One region of the Streptomyces sp. NPDC051822 genome, then DNA from elsewhere that is predicted to be linked to it. Evidence: predicted binding sites of a transcription regulator. Region 1 holds the regulator's gene; the other holds the start of a gene.
The links. Region 1 encodes HrcA, which represses chaperone genes, less so after heat shock. Its sites were predicted from a motif close to TTNGCACTCNGNNNNNCNGAGTGCNAA; they were not measured.
Positions count from the first base shown of each region.

Region 2: a site for HrcA is predicted at 7,852-7,878, ahead of groES (co-chaperone GroES). Genes of this name have one in related genera too.

Region 1 covers NZ_JBITBZ010000001.1:800,633-809,669, forward strand. The annotation lists gene ACIA8N_RS03675 (adenosine deaminase) at 1-261, opposite strand, end outside; gene ACIA8N_RS03680 (ribonuclease Z) at 264-1,169, opposite strand; gene ACIA8N_RS03685 (histidine triad nucleotide-binding protein) at 1,173-1,532, opposite strand; gene ACIA8N_RS03690 (tetratricopeptide repeat protein) at 1,610-2,713, opposite strand; gene ACIA8N_RS03695 (ATP-binding protein) at 2,710-4,014, opposite strand; gene ACIA8N_RS03700 (16S rRNA (uracil(1498)-N(3))-methyltransferase) at 4,043-4,786, opposite strand; gene ACIA8N_RS03705 (nitronate monooxygenase) at 4,783-5,880, opposite strand; gene dnaJ (molecular chaperone DnaJ) at 6,033-7,172, opposite strand; gene hrcA (heat-inducible transcriptional repressor HrcA) at 7,173-8,192, opposite strand; gene ACIA8N_RS03720 (MBL fold metallo-hydrolase) at 8,341-9,037, shown strand, end outside.
Region 2 covers NZ_JBITBZ010000002.1:31,998-41,034, reverse strand. The annotation lists gene ACIA8N_RS06000 (carbohydrate ABC transporter permease) at 1-358, shown strand, start outside; gene ACIA8N_RS05995 (hydroxyacid dehydrogenase) at 376-1,398, shown strand; gene ACIA8N_RS05990 (hypothetical protein) at 1,375-4,827, opposite strand; gene ACIA8N_RS05985 (ester cyclase) at 4,874-5,572, shown strand; gene groL (chaperonin GroEL) at 5,689-7,314, opposite strand; gene groES (co-chaperone GroES) at 7,446-7,754, opposite strand; gene ACIA8N_RS05970 (hypothetical protein) at 7,899-8,180, opposite strand; gene ACIA8N_RS05965 (polysaccharide deacetylase family protein) at 8,177-9,037, opposite strand, start outside.

The sequences.
Region 1 (9,037 bases):
GTGCCGGACGCCCTGTGCGGCGGCCCGCTCCAGATAGGCGTCGGCGAGTTCGGTGAAGTCCTCGGCGGTGCGCAGGACGGCCATCAGGCCGTAGTACAGGTCGAGGAAGGACTGCAGGTCGCTGAACCGGTACGCCCCGCGCAGCTCGTCGGTGTCCGCGTACGGCAGGGTGACGCCGTTGCGCGCGGCGAGCGCGAAGGCCAGCTCGGGTTCGAGGGTGCCTTCGATGTGGAGGTGCAGTTCGGCCTTGGGTACGGGCATGTTCACGTTCGTTTCGGTACGGGGACCCTCATGAGGTCCTGGGCGATGCTCAGTTCGCCGTCGAATCCGGCCGCCCGCGCCTGGCGCTCGAACGCGGCCGGGTCGGAGTAGCGCTGCGAGAAGTGGGTGAGGACGAGGTGCCGCACCCCCGCGTCGCGGGCGACGGCGGCGGCCTGGCCGGCCGTCAGATGGCCGTGGTCGGTGGCGAGGCGGACGTCCTCGTCGAGGAAGGTCGACTCGATGACGAGCATGTCGGCGCCTTCGGCGAGGGTGTGCACGCCCTCGCAGAGCCGGGTGTCCATGACGAAGGCGAAGCGCTGCCCGCGCCGGATCTCGCTGACCTCGTCGAGGGTGACGCCGTCCAGGACGCCGTCGCGCTGGATCCGGCCCACGTCGGGGCCCTTGATGCCGTGCGCGGCGAGCCGCTCGGGCAGGATGCGGCGCCCGTCGGGCTCGGTGAGCCGGTAGCCGTACGACTCGACGGGGTGCGAGAGCCGGTGCGCGTCGAGGGTGAACGTGCCGGTGACGGCGACCGGCCCGTCGGCGGCGACCGGCGACTCGGTCAGCTTCACCGTCTCGCGGTAGGCCGTCGCGTACCGCAGGCGCTCGAAGAAGCGCTGCCCGCTCGCCGGGTAGTGCGCGGTGACCGGGTGCGGGACCTGGTCGAGGTTGATCCGCTGGATCACCCCGGCCAGGCCGAGCGAGTGGTCGCCGTGGAAGTGCGTCACGCAGATCCGGTCGAGGTCGTGCGCGGCGACCCCGGCGCGCAGCATCTGCCGCTGGGTGCCCTCGCCGGGATCGAAGAGGATGCCCTGCCCGTCCCAGCGCAGCAGATAGCCGTTGTGGTTGCGGTGCCGGGTCGGGACCTGGCTGGCGGTTCCGAGGACGACCAGTTCGCGTACGGACACGGCTTAGCCGGGGGGCCAGTTGAGGCCCCGGCCGCCCAGCACGTGCGCGTGGGCGTGGAAGACGGTCTGGCCGGCGCCGGCGCCGGTGTTGAAGATGATCCGGAACCCGCTGCCCTCGATCTTCTCCTGGGCGGCGATCTCACCGGCCTCGCGCAGCACGTCGGCGGCGACGGTCGGCGCGGCGGCGGCGAGGGACGCGGCGTCCGGGTAGTGGAGGCGCGGGATCACGAGGACGTGGGTGGGTGCCTGCGGGTTGATGTCGCGGAAGGCGACGGTGGTCTCCGTCTCGCGAACGATCGTCGCCGGCACCTCGCCTTCCGAGATCTTGCAGAACAGGCAGTCGCTCTGCGGCTCTCCGGCCATGGCCCGGGCCTCCTCGCCTCTGTCGATGGGTACTACGGGAATGCTATCCGCCGTCACCGACGGGAACGCGTCCCCGGTCAGTCCTTCGGCGCGCGCCGGTTCAGGGCCGAGCGGCTCACCCAGTACGTGATGACCACGGCCCAGAACAGCGGCGTCCCCAGTCCGCCGACCACTCCCCCGCCGAACGACCAGAGGGCCATCGTCACCACCGAGTGGAGCCCGAGCAGCCCCACGGCGGCGGCCATCGCGATCACCGGCCGGCAGGAACGCGCCACGAGGAGCAGGGGGCGGCGCAGCCGGGGCGGCACCCGGCGGCCCATCCACAGCACCCAGCCGCCCCAGGACCCGAGGAGCACGGCCGCGCCGATCACGAAGGGCACGACCGCCTCCGTGCCGGTGGCTCCGGTGCGGACCGGGGCGGAGCCGAGCGCGGCGGCGACGAAGCCGATCAGGGCCACCCAGCGGGCTCCGGCGACGGTGTTCCAGGCCATGGCCTCCAGGTTGTAGCGGGCCTTGCGGTCCTGGAGGTCGAGCGCGGCGGAGGCGACGAAGCCCTCGGCGGCCTGCGTCCAGGCCCCGCGCCGGAACCAGCGGCGCCGAAGCCGCAGCAGCGACAGGTTGTTGTGGGCCTCGCTGCTCTGCGGGTTGAGCCGCAGCGTCGTCTCGTACGCCCGCTGCGCGGTGGCGTGGTCGCCCCGGCGCTGGGCGGTGAGCCCGACCAGGAAGTGGGCCGCGTCCTCCTCGGGGGCGAGGGCGACGGCGGCCCGCGCCGCCTCGTACGCCTCGACGGCACGCGCGGGCGTGCGCGCGTGCTCCCCGAACTGGGCGAGGGCGGTGCCGAGGGCGTAGTGGGTGCCCCAGTACTGCGGGGCGAGTCGGACGGCGTACCGGGCGGAGGTCTCGGCGTCCTGGAAGCGCCGCAGGCCCAGCAGGATCTGCACCCGCATCAGCCAGGCCATGAGCAGCTCGGGTTCGGCGGCGAGCGCCCGGTCCACGGCGGCGAGGGCGGCCGGGTGGTCCTCGGCGCGGTGGTGGCAGCGGGCCAGCAGGACGAGCGCCTCGGCGTCCTCCGGTTCGGTCGCCAGGTGCTGGGCGACGAGCTCGCCGGCCTGCGTGTACCGCCCGGTGTCGTAGAGGGCCTCGGCGCGCAGGAGGGCGGTCGGGGTGGCCGGGGTGGTCACAGCTTGCGCTTCCGCTTGAGGTGGGCGAGGAGGTCGTCGTACAGGCCGCCCTCGTTGGCGAACATGGCGACGTTCCGGGCGGCGGCGAACCACGGCTCCGTGGACGGCTTGATCTGCTTGGCCGCGCCGAGCAGGTCCTTGGTGGTGATGAGGCGTACGGAGCCGGTGCGGGCGGAGTCGAGGAGCGCGGCCTCGGCGGCGGTCTCGCAGACGTGGGCGAGGTCGGCGCCGGAGAAGTCCTCGGTGGCCTTGACCAGCTTGCCGAGATCGACGGCCTCGATGGGGCGCTCGCGCAGGTGGTAGCGGAGGATCGACTCGCGGGCGGTGGCGTCCGGCGGGAGCACGAGCAGGGTGCGGTCGAGACGCCCGGGGCGGCGCAGCGCGATGTCCACGTCCCAGGGGACGTTGGTGGCGGCGAGCACGAAGACGCCCTCGTTGCCGGCGCCGCTCGCGATGCCGTCGAGCTCGGTGAGGAGCTGGTTGACGACGTTGCGCAGGCCGCTGTGGTGCGTACGGGAGCGCTTGGCGCCGAGGGCGTCCAGCTCGTCGAGGAAGACGACGCAGGGGGCCTGGCGGCGGGCGGTCTCGAAGATGTCGTGGATGTTCTTCTCCGAGGCGCCGATCCACATGTCGAGGACGTCGGAGAGCGAGACGGTGAGGAAGTTCGCGCCGAGTTCACCGGCGACGGCGCGCGCGATGAAGGTCTTGCCGCAGCCGGGCGGCCCGTAGAGGAGCAGGCCGCCGCGGAGCGACTTGCCGTACAGGCGGCGCAGTTCGGGGTTGCGCATGGGGGCGAGGAAGGCGGCTTCGAGCCGGTCCTTGACCTCCTCCATGCCGCCGACGTCGGCGAGGCGTACGGAACCGGGGGCGTCGACGTCCCAGGCGGCGGCGTCCCCTGCCGGCCCCTCGCCGTCGGCGGCCTGCGGGTCCTCCAGGAAACGGGGTCCCACGAGGTCCTGGACCTGCTGCTCGGCGGCGTCCCAGTCGAACCCGTTCGTGGGCGCGGCCGGCGCGGTCGGCGCGGTCGGCGTGGTGGGCGCGGTGGGCGCGGCCGGCGTGGTGGGCGCGGCCGGCGTGGTGGGCGCGGTGACTTGCGGCATCCCCATCGCCCGCATCATCAGGGCGCGCGCGTCCGCGTCCCCCGGCGCGTGCTGGAGCGCGACCGCCGCCTCCGCGACGGCCTCGTCGTTCCGCCCGTCGGACAGGAGGAGTTCGGCGAAGTGAAGACGCAGGGGTACGTCACCGGGGGCGGCGGCCACGGCGGCGCGCAGACTGCGGATCAGGGGGGACTCGTCGGCCATGCGGCCACCCTAAGGCGGGGGGGCCGGGCTAGCTCCAGCGGCCCGTGCGCCCCAGGACCAGCGCCGTCGCCGCCGTACCCGCCGTGGAGGTCCGCAGCACGCTCCGGCCCAGCCGGTACGGCTTCGCCCCGGCCTCCTCGAACGCCGCGAGTTCCTGCGGCGAGACACCGCCCTCGGGGCCGACGATCAGCACGATCGAGCCCTTCTCCGGGAGTTCGGCGGTGGCGAGCGCGCCGCTCGGGTGGTCCCGGTCCTCGTGCAGGACGGCCGCGAAGTCGGCGCCCGCGAGCAGCGCGGCGACCTGCTTCGTCGTCATCAGGTCGGAGACCTCGGGGAACCGGGTGCGGCGCGACTGCTTGCCGGCCTCGCGCGCGGTGGACCGCCACTTGGCGAGCGCCTTCAACCCCCGGTCGCCCTTCCACTGGGTGATGCAGCGGGAGGCGGCCCACGGCACGACGGCGTCCACCCCGGTCTCCGTCATCGTCTCGACGGCCACTTCGCCCCTGTCGCCCTTGGGCAGCGCCTGGACGACGGTGATCCGGGGCTCCTCCTCGGGGTCCTCGTACACGCCCGACACCTGCACGGTCAGCCGGTCCTTGCCCTCGGCGGCGAGCACCACGCAGTCGGCCCACCGGCCGCGGCCGTCGACGAGGACGAGGTCCTCACCGCCCTGGAGCCGCTTCACGGAGACGGCGTGCCGCCCTTCGGGCCCTTCGAGCACGAAGGTGCCGGCGCCGGGGACGGCGTCGACGACGAAGACGGGTGCGGTCATGAGGTGCTCCTGTGGGCGAACCGGGAGGTGTCGCGGAGGTCGGCGAGTGCGGTGTCGAGTTCGGCGGCCAGTACCTCGACCAGCTGGCCCGCGGGGAGTTCGCGGGCGAGCCGGTGGCCCTGGCCGGCCCACAGGGCCATGCCCTGGGCGTCGCCCGCGGTGGCGGCGGCCTTGCGGATCGGGGCGGTGAGGTGGTGGATCTCGGGGTAGGCGGCGGGGGCGTACGGCCCGTGCTCGCGCATGAAGCGGTTGACGAGGCCGCGCGCCGGGCGCCCGGAGAAGGCCCGGGTGAAGGCGGTCCTGGTGAACAGCGGGTCGGTCAGGGCCCGCTTGTGCAGCGGGTGGGCGCCCGACTCGGGGCAGCAGAGGAACGCGGTGCCGAGCTGGGCGGCGTCGGCCCCGGCGGCGAGGACGGCGGCGATCTGCGCGCCGCGCATGATCCCGCCCGTGGCGACGATCGGCAGGGCGACGCTCTCGCGGACCTGGGTGAGGAGGGCGAGCAGTCCGGTGCCCGGGGCGTCGTCGGCGGGGTCGTCGCGGTACGCGCCCTGGTGCCCGCCGGCCTCGACGCCCTGGACGCAGACGGCGTCGGCGCCGGCCTGCTGGGCGGTGAGGGCCTCGTCGGCGGAGGTGACAGTGACGATCGTGTACGTACCGGCGCGGGCGAAGGAGGTGAGGACCTCGGGCTCGGGGCAGCCGAAGGTGAAGGAGACGACGCGGACCGGGTCGTCCAGGAGGATGGCCAGCTTGGCGTCGTAGGCGTCGTCGCGGCTGTCGTCGGCCTCGCCGAGCGGGGTGTCGTACCAGGTGGCCTCGCCGGCGAGCTGGTGGCGGTAGACCTCGAGGGCGGCGGGGTCGGCGGGCCGCCCGGTCTGCGGCATGAAGAGGTTGACGCCGAAGGGGCGCGCGGTGAGCCCGCGTACCTGCTTGATCTCCTGGTACAGGCCTCCGGCCGTCTTGTAGCCGCCGGCCAGGAAGCCGAGCGCCCCGGCCTCGCAGACGGCTCCGACCAGTTCGGGACAGGAGGCGCCACCCGCCATGGGGGCCTGCACGATCGGAAACCGAGAGAGATCGTTCAGTGCGGTGGTGGACATATGGGCATCGTGCCATGCCCCTGCTTCGGGGCCGAATCCGTACGTCATGTCAGGAAGGGCGGCTCCGGGACGTGCTCGCCGTTCGGGGAAACGCGGAGGGGCGGGACGGCTCAGCACCGTCCCGCCCCTCCCACTCCGGTGTACGGACCGGGTCAGGTCCGCCCGTTGAAGGCGTCCTTGAGCCGCGAGAACAACCCCTGCTGACCGGGCTGGAACTGGCCGGTGGGCCGCTCCTCGCCGCGCAGTTTGGCCAGTTCGCGCAGGAGGCGTTCCTGCTCCGCGTCGAGCTTGCCCGGGGTCTGCACCTCGACGTGCACGATCAGGTCGCCCCGGCCGTTGCCGCGGAGGTGGGTGACGCCACGGCCGTGCAGCGGGATCGACTGGCCGGACTGGGTGCCCGGCCGGATGTCGATCTCCTCGAGGCCGTCGAGGGTTTGCAGCTGCACCTTGGTGCCGAGCGCGGCCGCCGTCATCGGCAGGGTGACCGTGCAGTGCAGGTCGTCGCCGCGCCGCTGGAACATGTCGTGCGGGGTCTCGTGGATCTCGACGTACAGGTCGCCGGCGGGGCCGCCGCCGGGGCCGACCTCTCCCTCGCCCGCGAGCTGGATCCGGGTGCCGTTGTCGACACCGGCCGGGATCTTGACCGTGAGGGTGCGACGGGACCTGACCCGGCCGTCGCCCGCGCACTCGGGGCACGGGGTCGGGACGACGGTGCCGAAGCCCTGGCACTGCGGGCAGGGGCGCGAGGTCATGACCTGGCCGAGGAACGACCGGGTGACCTGCGAGACCTCGCCGCGGCCGCGGCACATGTCACAGGTCTGCGCGGTGGTGCCGGGTGCGGCGCCCTCGCCCGAGCAGGTCGTACAGACGACCGCCGTGTCGACCTGAATGTCCTTGGTCGTGCCGAAGGCCGCCTCGTTGAGGTCGATCTCCAGACGGATCATGGCGTCCTGGCCACGACGGGTCCGCGAGCGCGGGCCGCGCTGCGAGGCCGTCCCGAAGAAGGCGTCCATGATGTCGGAGAAGTTGCCGAAGCCACCGGCTCCGAAGCCGCCCGCGCCGCCTCCGCCGGAGGCCGAGAGCGGGTCGCCGCCGAGGTCGTAGACCTGCTTCTTCTGCGGGTCCGAGAGGACCTCGTAGGCGGCGTTGATCTCCTTGAAGCGTTCCTGCGTCTTGGGATCGGGATTGACGTCCGGGTGCAGCTCGCGGGCGAGCCTCCGGAAGGCCTTCTTGATCTCGTCCTGGGAAGCGTCGCGGCGCACGCCGAGTACGGCGTAGTAGTCCGTGGCCACTTACGACTCCGCCAGGATCTGTCCGACGTAACGTGCCACTGCGCGTACCGCTCCCATCGTTCCGGGGTAGTCCATGCGGGTCGGTCCGACCACGCCGAGTTTGGCGACTGCTTCGCCGCCCGAACCGTAGCCGACCGAGACGACGGACGTGGAGCTCAGCCCCTCGTGGGCGTTCTCGTGCCCGATGCGTACGGTCATGCCCGATTCCTTGGCCTCGCCCAGCAGCTTGAGGAGCACGACCTGCTCCTCCAGAGCTTCGAGGACAGGCCTGATCATCAGGGGGAAGTCGTGTCCGAAGCGGGTGAGATTGGCGGTGCCGCCGATCATCAGCCGCTCCTCGTGCTCCTCGACGAGGCTTTCGAGGAGGGTCGCGAGCACGGTCGTGACCGTGGCGCGGTCCTCGGTCTCCTCGAAGGACTCGGGGAGGTCCTGCACCAGCTGCGGCACGTCGGCGAACCGGCGGCCGACGACCCGGCTGTTGAGCCGGGCCCGCAGATCGGCGAGCGAGGTCTCGCCGAAGGGCGCGGGGCAGTCGATGAGCCGCTGCTCGACGCGGCCGGTGTCCGTGATGAGCACCAGCATCAGGCGGGCGGGGGCCAGCGAGAGCAGCTCCACGTGCCGGACGGTCGAGCGGGTCAGCGAGGGGTACTGGACGACGGCGACCTGGCGGGTCAGCTGGGCGAGCAGCCGGACCGTGCGGCCGACGACGTCGTCGAGGTCCACCGCGCCGTCGAGGAAGTTGTGGATGGCCCGGCGCTCGGGCGTCGACAGCGGCTTGACGCCGGCGAGCCGGTCGACGAAGAGCCGGTAGCCCTTGTCGGTCGGAATGCGGCCGGCGCTGGTGTGGGGCTGGGCGATGAAGCCCTCCTCCTCCAGGACCGCCATGTCGTTGCGCACCGTGGCCGGCGAGACGCCGAGCTTGTGGCGCTCGGTGAGCGCCTTGGAGCCGACCGGCTCCTCCGTCCCGACGTAGTCCTGGACGATGGCGCGCAGCACCTCGAGTCTGCGTTCGCTGAGCATCGTGCGCACCTCCAGCTCTCGTCGTCGTTCCGGTTGCTCCGCATTTGGCACTCGGCCTGTTCGAGTGCCAGCGATCCCCCGGCCAGTGTACGGCGGCGGGCGTCGCTCCTGGCAAGGTGGCGGCGCTCCCACCGGCTAGCGTCGCCTCATGGACGTGGATTGGGAAGCGTACGGATGGGAGCGGCTCGCGGACGGGGTGGGCCGGCGACGGCTGCCCCGCTGGGACGCCACGGTCGGGCTGGTCCTGGGTGAACGGGCCGTGCTGCTGTACGACACGGGCTCGTCGCTCGCGGAGGGCGCCGAGCTGCGGGCCCAGATCACGGGGCTCACGAGCGGTCGCGAAGTGACGCACATCGCACTCGGTCATCCCCATTTCGACCATGTGCTGGGCACGGCGGCGTTCGCGGACGCGGAGGTCTTCGGCGCGGTCGGCTCGGACGAGCTGCTCGGCCGGGTGCGGGACCGGGACGAGCTGCGCGGGGACGCGGTACGGCACGGGCTCGACCCGGTGGCGGCCGCGGAGGCGGTGGACGCCCTGGTGGTCCCGCGGCACGTGGTCTCGGGCGAGTGGACGCTCGACCTGGGAGGCCGGCAGGTCCTCCTGGCGAACGTGGGCCCCGGCCACACGGGCCACGACCTGGTGCTCCTGGTGCCGGGCGAGCGGGAGGTGGTGTTCTGCGGCGACCTGGTCGAGGAGTCGGGCGAGCCGCAGGCGGGCCCGGACGCGATCCCCTCCCGCTGGCCGGACGCGCTCGACCGGCTGCTGCGGCTCGGCGGCGAGGACGCGGTGTACGTGCCGGGGCACGGGGCCGTGGTGGACGCCACGTTCGTACGGGTACAGCGCG
Region 2 (9,037 bases), on a different contig from region 1:
CGCCGGCTACATCCCCGACGAGGCCCTGGAGGCAGCCCGTATCGACGGAGCGGGCGAACTGCGCGTCTTCTGGTCCATCGGTCTGCGCATGGTCATGCCCGGCTTCGTGACCGTCTTCCTCTTCCAGTTCACCGCCGTCTGGAACAACTTCTTCCTCCCCCTGGTGATGCTGTCGGACCAGAAGCTGTACCCGCTGAGCCTCGGTCTGTACGCGTGGAACAGCAACGCCCACGCCGAACCCGACTACTACCCACTCGTCGTCACCGGATCCCTGCTCGCCGTCGTCCCCCTCGTCGTCGCCTTCGTCTCCCTCCAGCGCCACTGGAAGGCCGGTCTGACGGCCGGCAGCGTCAAGTGAGGAGCTCAGGTACAACGATGCACCCGACCACTGACAACCGCCCTTCCCTCCTCCTCGCGATGGGCAGGGGCGTCCCCGAACGCCTCCTCACCGACACCCACCGCACCCGCCTCACCCGGCTCGCGCACACCGACCCGCACCTGGTGGCGCACGACCTGACCGCCCCCGACGCGCGCGTCGCCGCGGCCCTCGCCGAGGCCGAGGTCCTCCTCACCTGCTGGGGAGCGACCCCCCTCACTCCCGACGTCCTCGACCGCGCGCCGCGCCTGCGGGCCGTCGTCCACGCCGCCGGCTCCGTCAAGCACCACATCACCGAAGCCTGCTGGGAACGCGGCCTCCGCGTCACCTCGGCCGCCGCCGCCAACGCGCTGCCCGTCGCCGAGTACACGCTCGCCGCGATCCTCTTCGCAGGGAAGCGGGTCCTCGGCTCCGCCCAGCGCTACGCCGAACTCCGCACCGGCCACGCCTGGCTCACCGAGTCCACGACCTGGGGCAACTACCGCCGCACCGTCGGCATCGTCGGCGCCTCCCGCATCGGGCGCCGGGTCATCGACCTCCTGCGCCCCTTCGACCTCGACATCCTCCTGTACGACCCGTACGTCGACGTCCCGCCGCCCGGCGTGGAACTGGTGACCGACCTCGGCGAACTGTGCGCCCGCAGCACGGTCGTCTCGGTCCACGCGCCACAACTCCCGTCCACGTACCGCATGATCGGCGCGGCCCAGCTCGCCGCGATGCCGGACGGGGCAACCCTGATCAACACCGCCCGAGGCTCCCTGATCGACGAGAAGGCCCTCCTCCCGCACCTCCTCACCGGCCGCCTCCACGCCACCCTGGACGTCACGGACCCGGACCTCCCGCCCCCCGACTCCCCGCTCTACACCCTCCCGAACGTCCTGCTCACCCCGCACGTGGCCGGCTCCCTGGGCAACGAACTGCACCGGATGGCGGACCAGGCGCTCGAGGAGATCGCGCGGTACGCGCGCGGGGAGCCCTTCGCGGAGGAGGTCAGGGCGTCAGACCTCCAGCGTTCGGCGTAGGCGGTCGGCCTCCGCCACCACCAGGGGGAAGGTCTCGGGGGCACTGTGGAGGACGGCGGGCAGGACGTCGGACCAGGAGCCGAGGTGCAGGCCGAGGGCGGTGCACTCCCGGGCCCGGACGGGGTCGGGGTGGACCCGGGCCAGGTCGGCGTAGACGGCGGCGCACCGGTGACCGAGCGCGTGCAGCCCGGCGAGGAGCCGGGCCGCCTCCTCGTACGCGCATTCCCGGACGAGGTTCCCGGCAACGAGCAGCAGCAGCTGTTCGGCGTTCCGGGGATCCGCCTCCCGGGCATGGCGGCACGCCTCCTCGTGGGCGCCGAGGGCGACGAGGGCCTCGGCGACGTTCCGCGCCTGGGTCGTCGGATTCAGCGGCTCGACGGCCGCCCGCGCCAGCCCCACCAGGCGTTCCGCCGCCCCGCGCCTCCCCAGGGCGAGCAGCGCGCGCACACGGTCCGGCAGGAACTCGACGCCGAGTCCCCCGGTCCGGGCCGTCCCCACCTCTGCGAGCCGGCGGGCCGCCTCGTGCGCCCGTCCGTCCCGCGCCATCCCCGCCACCATGATCAAGGACATCCGGTCCTGGTCGAACGAGCTGCCCTCCCGCTCCAGAAGCGCCGCCCGGTCCCAGGCCCTCGCCTCCACCAGGCCGCGAACGGCCACCGCCAGGGTCCGCCCGGAGGGCAGCCCGCCGTTGCGGGCCAGGCGGACCACCGCGTCGAAGTCGCCCTCCGCGAGGCGGGCCCCGATCACCGTCTCCGTCCAGAGAACCCCGCCCGTGGCCAGCTCCTCCGCACGGTCCACCGCGCCCACCGCCACCAGCGCGGACACGAACCCGAGACCGTCGTCCGCCCCGCTGTGTTCGGCCACGGCGAGCAGGGACCGCGCCTCCTCCGCCCTGCCCACACCCGCCAGCGCCCGCGCCACGCCCAGGAGCACCTCGGCGGCCGCCTCGGGCTCGGGGGCCCGCAGCGTCCGTTCCGCCTCGACGAGCAGCTCCATCGCCGCCTCCGGGTCGCCCGCGTCGAGAAGCGCGTCCGCGATCCCCACCTGCGCCACGGCCCCCTTCCGGCCACCGTCCAGCAGGGCCTGCGCCCGCTCCCGGCGGCCCGCGCGGCAGAGCGCCCGCGCGTACGCGGCCAGCAGATCCGCGTGCCACTCCCCGCCGAGGCGGTCGACGACCGCACCCGCCCCGTCGAGGTCGCCCGCGCGCAGCAGGGCCTTGCCGAGCTTGAGCCGCAGCTGCACCGTGGCCAGGGACTTCGACTCCTCCATCATCGCCTCCGCCTCGTCAAGACGCCCTTCCTCGACGAGCCCGTCGACGACGAGCTGGAGGATCGGCTCGCCGGTCCCTCCGGGTATCTCGGCGGCGGCCTTCCGGGCCCGGTCCCAGGCACCGGCTTCGGCGAACTCCCGCCCCCACCGGCCTGGCTGCGGCCCCGGGAACTGCTCCCGGGTCCAGCGGTCGAGGTGCTCGAACTCGCCCGCGGCAGCGAGCGCCCGCGCCGTCTCGAACAGCCAGTGGGCCCTCGGCGCCGCGTCGAGACTCCGCAGCGCCTCGGAGCGGAGCGCGTCCGCCCGCTCCTCGTGACCGGCCGCCCGCAGGGCCCGCGAACCGTCGAGGAGCAGCGCGACCCCGACATGCGGGTCGCGGGCGACCGCCTCGCGCACGAGCCGCTCTGCCTCCCCCGCGCGGCCCGCGGCTGCCAGCGCCCCGGCCACCCGTGCCACGGCCACGAGCCGAAGCAGGAAGTTCTGGTCCTGGGTGAGCGCGGCGGCACGCTCGTACTGTCCGGCCGCGCAGAGCGCGTCGAGGAGGGACAGCAGCAGACGCCGCCGTTCCACGCCGTACTCGACCGTGAGCACGCGCCGCTCTGCACGGTCCAGCTCGCCGGTCGCGAGGAGGGCCGTCACCAGGTACCCCGTGAGCAGCTCCCGATCGGAGCGGTTCCCCTCGGCCAGGACGATCCCCTCGGCCTCCGTCACCAGTTCGTCGGCGGCCGGCCGGTCCCCCGCCTCCAGGAGCCTGAGCGCGACCGCACACAGCCCGTGCACCGTCTCCAGACGGCCCTCGCTCCGGACGAGGGCCGTCGCCCGGTCGATCCGCCCCGCCGCCGCCCACACCGCCGCCAGTTCGACCGGTACGCCACCGGCGCGCCGCATCAGCTCGTCGCGCCGGAACGCGAGCCGCAGCATCGTCGCCACGAGGTCCGCCTTGTTGCCGCGTTCGAGGACCGCCTCGCCCGTCGCCCGGACCTCCGCCATTGCCTGGCCCACACCCCCGGTCTCCTCCTGGAGCCGGTCGTGCCGCGCCCCGTCGAGAGCGCAGGCGAGCATCTGGTCCAGGTCACCGGCGGCCCGCACCATCGGGACGTAGCCGTGCAGGAGGTACGCCGGGGTGCCGTCCGGCCAGCCCCGGTCCCGCCAGGTCCCGGCCCAGGCGTGCAGCACCTCCCGGCACCGGGTCAGCTCCCGCGCGCCCAGCATCTCCCGCGCGCCGGCAGCCAGTTCCTCGTGCGCGAGCAGATACGCCTCACCCCGTACCGCGAACGTCCGCCCCGGGCCCGTACGCAGCACGTCCCTGACCCGGTAGGGCACTTCGCCGGTCAGCTCCGCGAGGTCGTCCGCCGTGAGGCCGCCGCCCGCCGCCGTGAGCAGTGCCAGGAGTTCGTACGGCAGACCGCCCGCCTCCAGGAGCCGCTTCAGCTCGCGTTCCGCCTCCGCCCGGATCACACAGGCCCTCGGAGAAGGGAACAGGATCCGTACGACCTCCGGGTCCCGGAGCGGGTGGTCCTCCGGCACGTCGAACGGAAGGGGCGGGTTGAGGCGGCCGGAGACGATGACAGGCAGGTCGTACGGAAGGAGTGACGCGATCGAGTGGGCGTCCGGGCCCGTCGTCACGCCCCGGTCCTCGTCGAGACCGTCGACGAGGAGGACAAGGCGCTCGCCGCGCGCCGCGCAGGCCTCGGCGGCGGAGCCGTACAGGCGCAGCAGGTGGGCCTCGCGGGTCGCGGCGGTGAGGAGGGCGGGGAGGCCCTGCCCGGCCAGTTCCGCGAGCTGTTCCAGGACGACGTCCACGTACGCAGCGACGTCGTTGTGGGCGCCGAGCCGGGCCGTGATGAAGAAGGGGACGATCCGCACCCCCGGCGGTGGGTTGCGGGCGAACCAGGACAGCAGGGCCGTCTTCCCCGCCCAGGCGTCCGCCCGCCACCAGATGTACGCGGGGCCGGAGTCGGCGCGACAGAAGGCCGCGAGCTCCGCCAACTCCTCTTCGCGGCCCACGAGTTCCTCGGGGGCGATCCGGCGGACCTGCTCGCGGTATCCGGAGCGGATCTCCGGCGGTTCCGGTACGCCGATCCGGTTGTTGTGGCCGATCACGACGTTGCCCGCCGTGTCCGCGACCGTGACCGACCGCTCTCCCCCTGCCCACTCCATCCGCCCAACCTAGACTGGAAGGGTCCTACCTGGGTCGGGAGGCACCATGAGCTTTGTACAAATCATCGACTGCAAGACCAGTCGGGTCGACGACCTGAACCGCCTCATGGATCAGTGGGTCGAGCAGACCAAGGGCAAGCGGACAGCGACCCACAGCATCGTCGGCAAGGACCGCTCGGACGCCTCCCACGTCGTGGAGATCGTCGAGTTCCCCTCGTACGACGTGGCGATGCGGAACTCTCAGCTCCCCGAGACGGACCGGATCTTCCGGGAGATGGTCGCGCTCTGTGACGAGATGCCGACCTTCACCGACCTGGACGTGGTGCGGGACGAGGCGCTGTACAAGGGCAACGCCCGGCGGCTCCTGGAGATGTTCGTCGGCGAGCCGGAGCTCGCGCTGCTCGACGAGGTGCTGGCCGAGGGCTACCACGACCACGATCCGACCAACGAGCAGGACGTCATCGGCATGGACGCGGTCCGCCGCGAGGTCCGGATGTGGCGGGGCGGCTTCGACTTCGGCTTCACCGTCGAGGACCAGATCGCCGAGGGCGACCGGGTCTGCACCCGCTGGATGTTCAAGGGATCCCACGTGGGCGACTTCATGGGGCTCCAGCCCACCGGCATGGAGGTGACCATGACGGGGACGGTGATCCACCGCTTCCGGGACGACGGGAAGATCGTGGAGGGGTGGTGGCAGTACGACCTGCTCGGGCTGATGGCGCAGCTCGGCGCCGTGGAGGCGTAGGCCGTGGCGGCGTAGGAGGAGCGGGAAAGACGCGAGGCCCGGTGCCCCCGCGACGGGGGCACCGGGCCTCGGTGATCAGCGGGGCACCAGGCCTCGGCGATCGGTGACGACTGGCGTCAGTGGGAGTGGCCGTGGCCGCCGTGGCCGTGGTCCGCCGGCTCCTCTTCCTTCTTCTCCACCACGAGGGTCTCGGTGGTGAGGAGGAGGGAGGCGATCGAGGCGGCGTTCTCCAGGGCGGAGCGCGTCACCTTCACCGGGTCGATGACGCCGGCCTTGACCAGGTCGCCGTACTCGCCGGTGGCGGCGTTGAAGCCCTGGCCCTTGTCGAGCTCGGCGACCTTCGAGGTGATGACGTAGCCCTCGAGGCCGGCGTTCTCGGCGATCCAGCGCAGCGGCTCGACGGCGGCGCGGCGGACGACCGCGACACCCGTGGCCTCGTCGCCGGTCTTGTCGAGGTTGCCCTCGAGGACCTTGACGGCGTGGACCAGAGCGGAGCCACCACCGGAGACGATGCCCTCCTCGACCGCGGCGCGGGTCGCGGAGATGGCGTCCTCCAGACGGTGCTTCTTCTCCTTCAGCTCCACCTCGGTGGCGGCGCCGACCTTGATCACGCACACGCCGCCGGCCAGCTTCGCGAGGCGCTCCTGGAGCTTCTCGCGGTCCCAGTCGGAGTCCGTGGACTCGATCTCGGCCTTGATCTGGTTGACGCGGCCGGCGATGTCCTCGGCGTTGCCGCCACCGTCGACGATGGTGGTGGCGTCCTTGGCGATGGTCACGCGGCGGGCGGTGCCGAGCACGTCCAGGCCGGCCTGGTCGAGCTTGAGGCCGACCTCCTCGGCGATGACGGTGGCACCGGTGAGGGTGGCCATGTCGCCGAGCATCGCCTTGCGGCGGTCGCCGAAGCCGGGGGCCTTGACGGCCACGGCGTTGAACGTGCCACGGATCTTGTTCACGACCAGGGTCGACAGGGCTTCGCCCTCGACGTCCTCGGCGATGATCAGGAGCGGCTTGCTGGCGCCGGCCTGGATGACCTTCTCCAGGATGGGCAGCAGGTCCTGGATGGAGGAGATCTTGCCCTGGTTGATCAGGATGTACGGGTCGTCGAGGACGGCCTCCATACGCTCCTGGTCGGTCACCATGTACGGGGACAGGTAGCCCTTGTCGAAGGCCATGCCCTCGGTGAAGTCGAGCTCCAGGCCGAAGGTGTTGGACTCCTCGACGGTGATGACACCGTCCTTGCCGACCTTGTCCATCGCCTCGGCGATGAGCTCGCCGACCTGCTGGTCCTGCGCGGAGAGCGCGGCGACGGCGGCGATGTCGGACTTGTCCTCGATCGGACGCGCGGTGGCGAGGAGCTCCTCGGAGACGGCCTTGACGGCGGCGTCGATGCCCTTCTTCAGGGCGGCCGGGGAGGCACCGGCGGCGACGTTGCGCAGACCCTCGCGGACCAGGGCCTGGGCGAGCACGGTGGCGGTGGTGGTGCCGTCACCCGCGATGTCGTTGGTCTTGGTCGCCACCTCCTTCACCAGCTGGGCGCCGAGGTTCTCGTACGGGTCCTCGAGCTCGACCTCGCGGGCGATGGTGACACCGTCGTTGGTGATGGTGGGGGCGCCGAACTTCTTGTCGATGACGACGTTGCGGCCCTTGGGGCCGATCGTCACCTTCACCGTGTCGGCAAGCTTGTTGACGCCGCGCTCAAGGGCGCGACGGGCGTCTTCGTCGAACTTCAGGATCTTCGCCATGGGAGCGGTTCAGCCCTCTCGGAATAGGGTGGAACGAACCGCGCCCCGGGGCGCCTGGAAGGGGCCTCGGGGCGCAGCTCTGAGCATCTGCTTCAGTGCTCGGTACTTCGGTACTTCGGTACTTCGGTGAACTACTTCTCGACGATCGCGAGCACGTCGCGAGCCGAGAGGACGAGGTACTCCTCGCCGTTGTACTTCACCTCGGTGCCGCCGTACTTGCTGTACAGCACGACATCGCCGGTCTTGACGTCGAGCGGCAGACGCTCGCCGTTCTCGAAGCGACCCGGGCCGACGGCCAGGACGACGCCCTCCTGGGGCTTCTCCTTGGCGGTGTCCGGGATGACCAGGCCAGAGGCGGTGGTCTGCTCGGCGTCGAGCGGCTGGACCACAATGCGGTCCTCGAGCGGCTTGATGGCAACCTTGGAGCTGGTGGTCGTCACGATCCGACCTCCCCCTTCGGAGATTACGGGGTTAACTGTCTGAGGTGGCGACCAGGTGGATCCGTCGTCGCGGGTGCCGGACCTGCCTGTCGCTGTGTTGGCACTCTCCGGTGGGGAGTGCCAGAGCCGAGACTATGACCGCGATTAGCACTCGGTCAAGCGGAGTGCCAATTCATCGCTCCGTGGCGTGACCGGGCGACCCTTTCCCGGCCCCTTGCACCCCTTCGCGTCCACCGCGTCCACCGCACCCACCGCGTCCTTCGCGTCCTTCGCCGGCGTGGGACGGGGGTTCACCCGCTCCGCCGCCTTCCGGCCGAGCCGTTCGATCGGGTCGACCGAGGAGGCGCAGGCCGGGAGGGCGAGCAGCGCGCCGGTCACGGCGAGGACCGCGGCCCAGCGCCCCCGGCGTACGGGGAGTGTCCTCACACGTAGTCCTCGAGCTTCGCGACCGCGTACCCCTTGGCCGTGATCACGTTCATCACCCGGCGGATCATGTCGGGCATGGACCCCTTCCAGTCGCCCTTGCCCCGGAAGTGGGTCAGCACGATGTCGCCGGGGTGCAGGTCCCGGTCCCACTCGCGCCACTCCATGCGGTCGGGGAAGGCCTCGGAGGCCCACAGCGGAACCGCCTTCACCCCGCAGCTCTTGGCGGCGCGCAGGGTGTCCTCGTTGTAGTTGCCGTACGGGGGGCGGAAGAGCGGCGGCCGCTTGCCGTACCGCTTCTCGATGACGTCCTGCATGCCGCAGATCTCGCGCTTCTGCTGCCGGTACGAGAGCCCGGGCAGGTAGCGGTGGTTGAGGGTGTGGTTGTGCAGGGAGACCCCGCCCTCCTGCGACTTCTGCATCCGGGCGAAGTAGCCGTAGTCGTCCTTGACGACGTAGTCGCTGAGGAAGGCGCTGTACGGGATCTTCAGGTCCGTCATCATCCGCAGCAGCGCGGGGTCCTTCTCGGCGCCGTCGTCGATCGTCAGGAAGACGACCTTCTGCTTGGTCGGCACGGTGGTGAAGACGGGCGGCAGCCCTTCGCCGTCGGTCTCGAAGCCCTTGCGGGTGGTGATCTTCGGCTTCACGGCGGGCGGGGCGGGCGCGTCGAGCGGGGGCCGGGCGAGGCCCCACTTCTTCGCGGCGAGCACGCGGGCGGCACGCTGCGCGCGGATCTTCTCGACGTACGCGTTGAGCGCGCCCGACGCGGCCTGCGCCGGGGGCTGCTGCCCGGCGGCGGGGGCGGGCGCGCCGGCGTCCGGCTCGGCGCCGCCGGAGCAGCCCGCGGCGGCGGAGGCGAG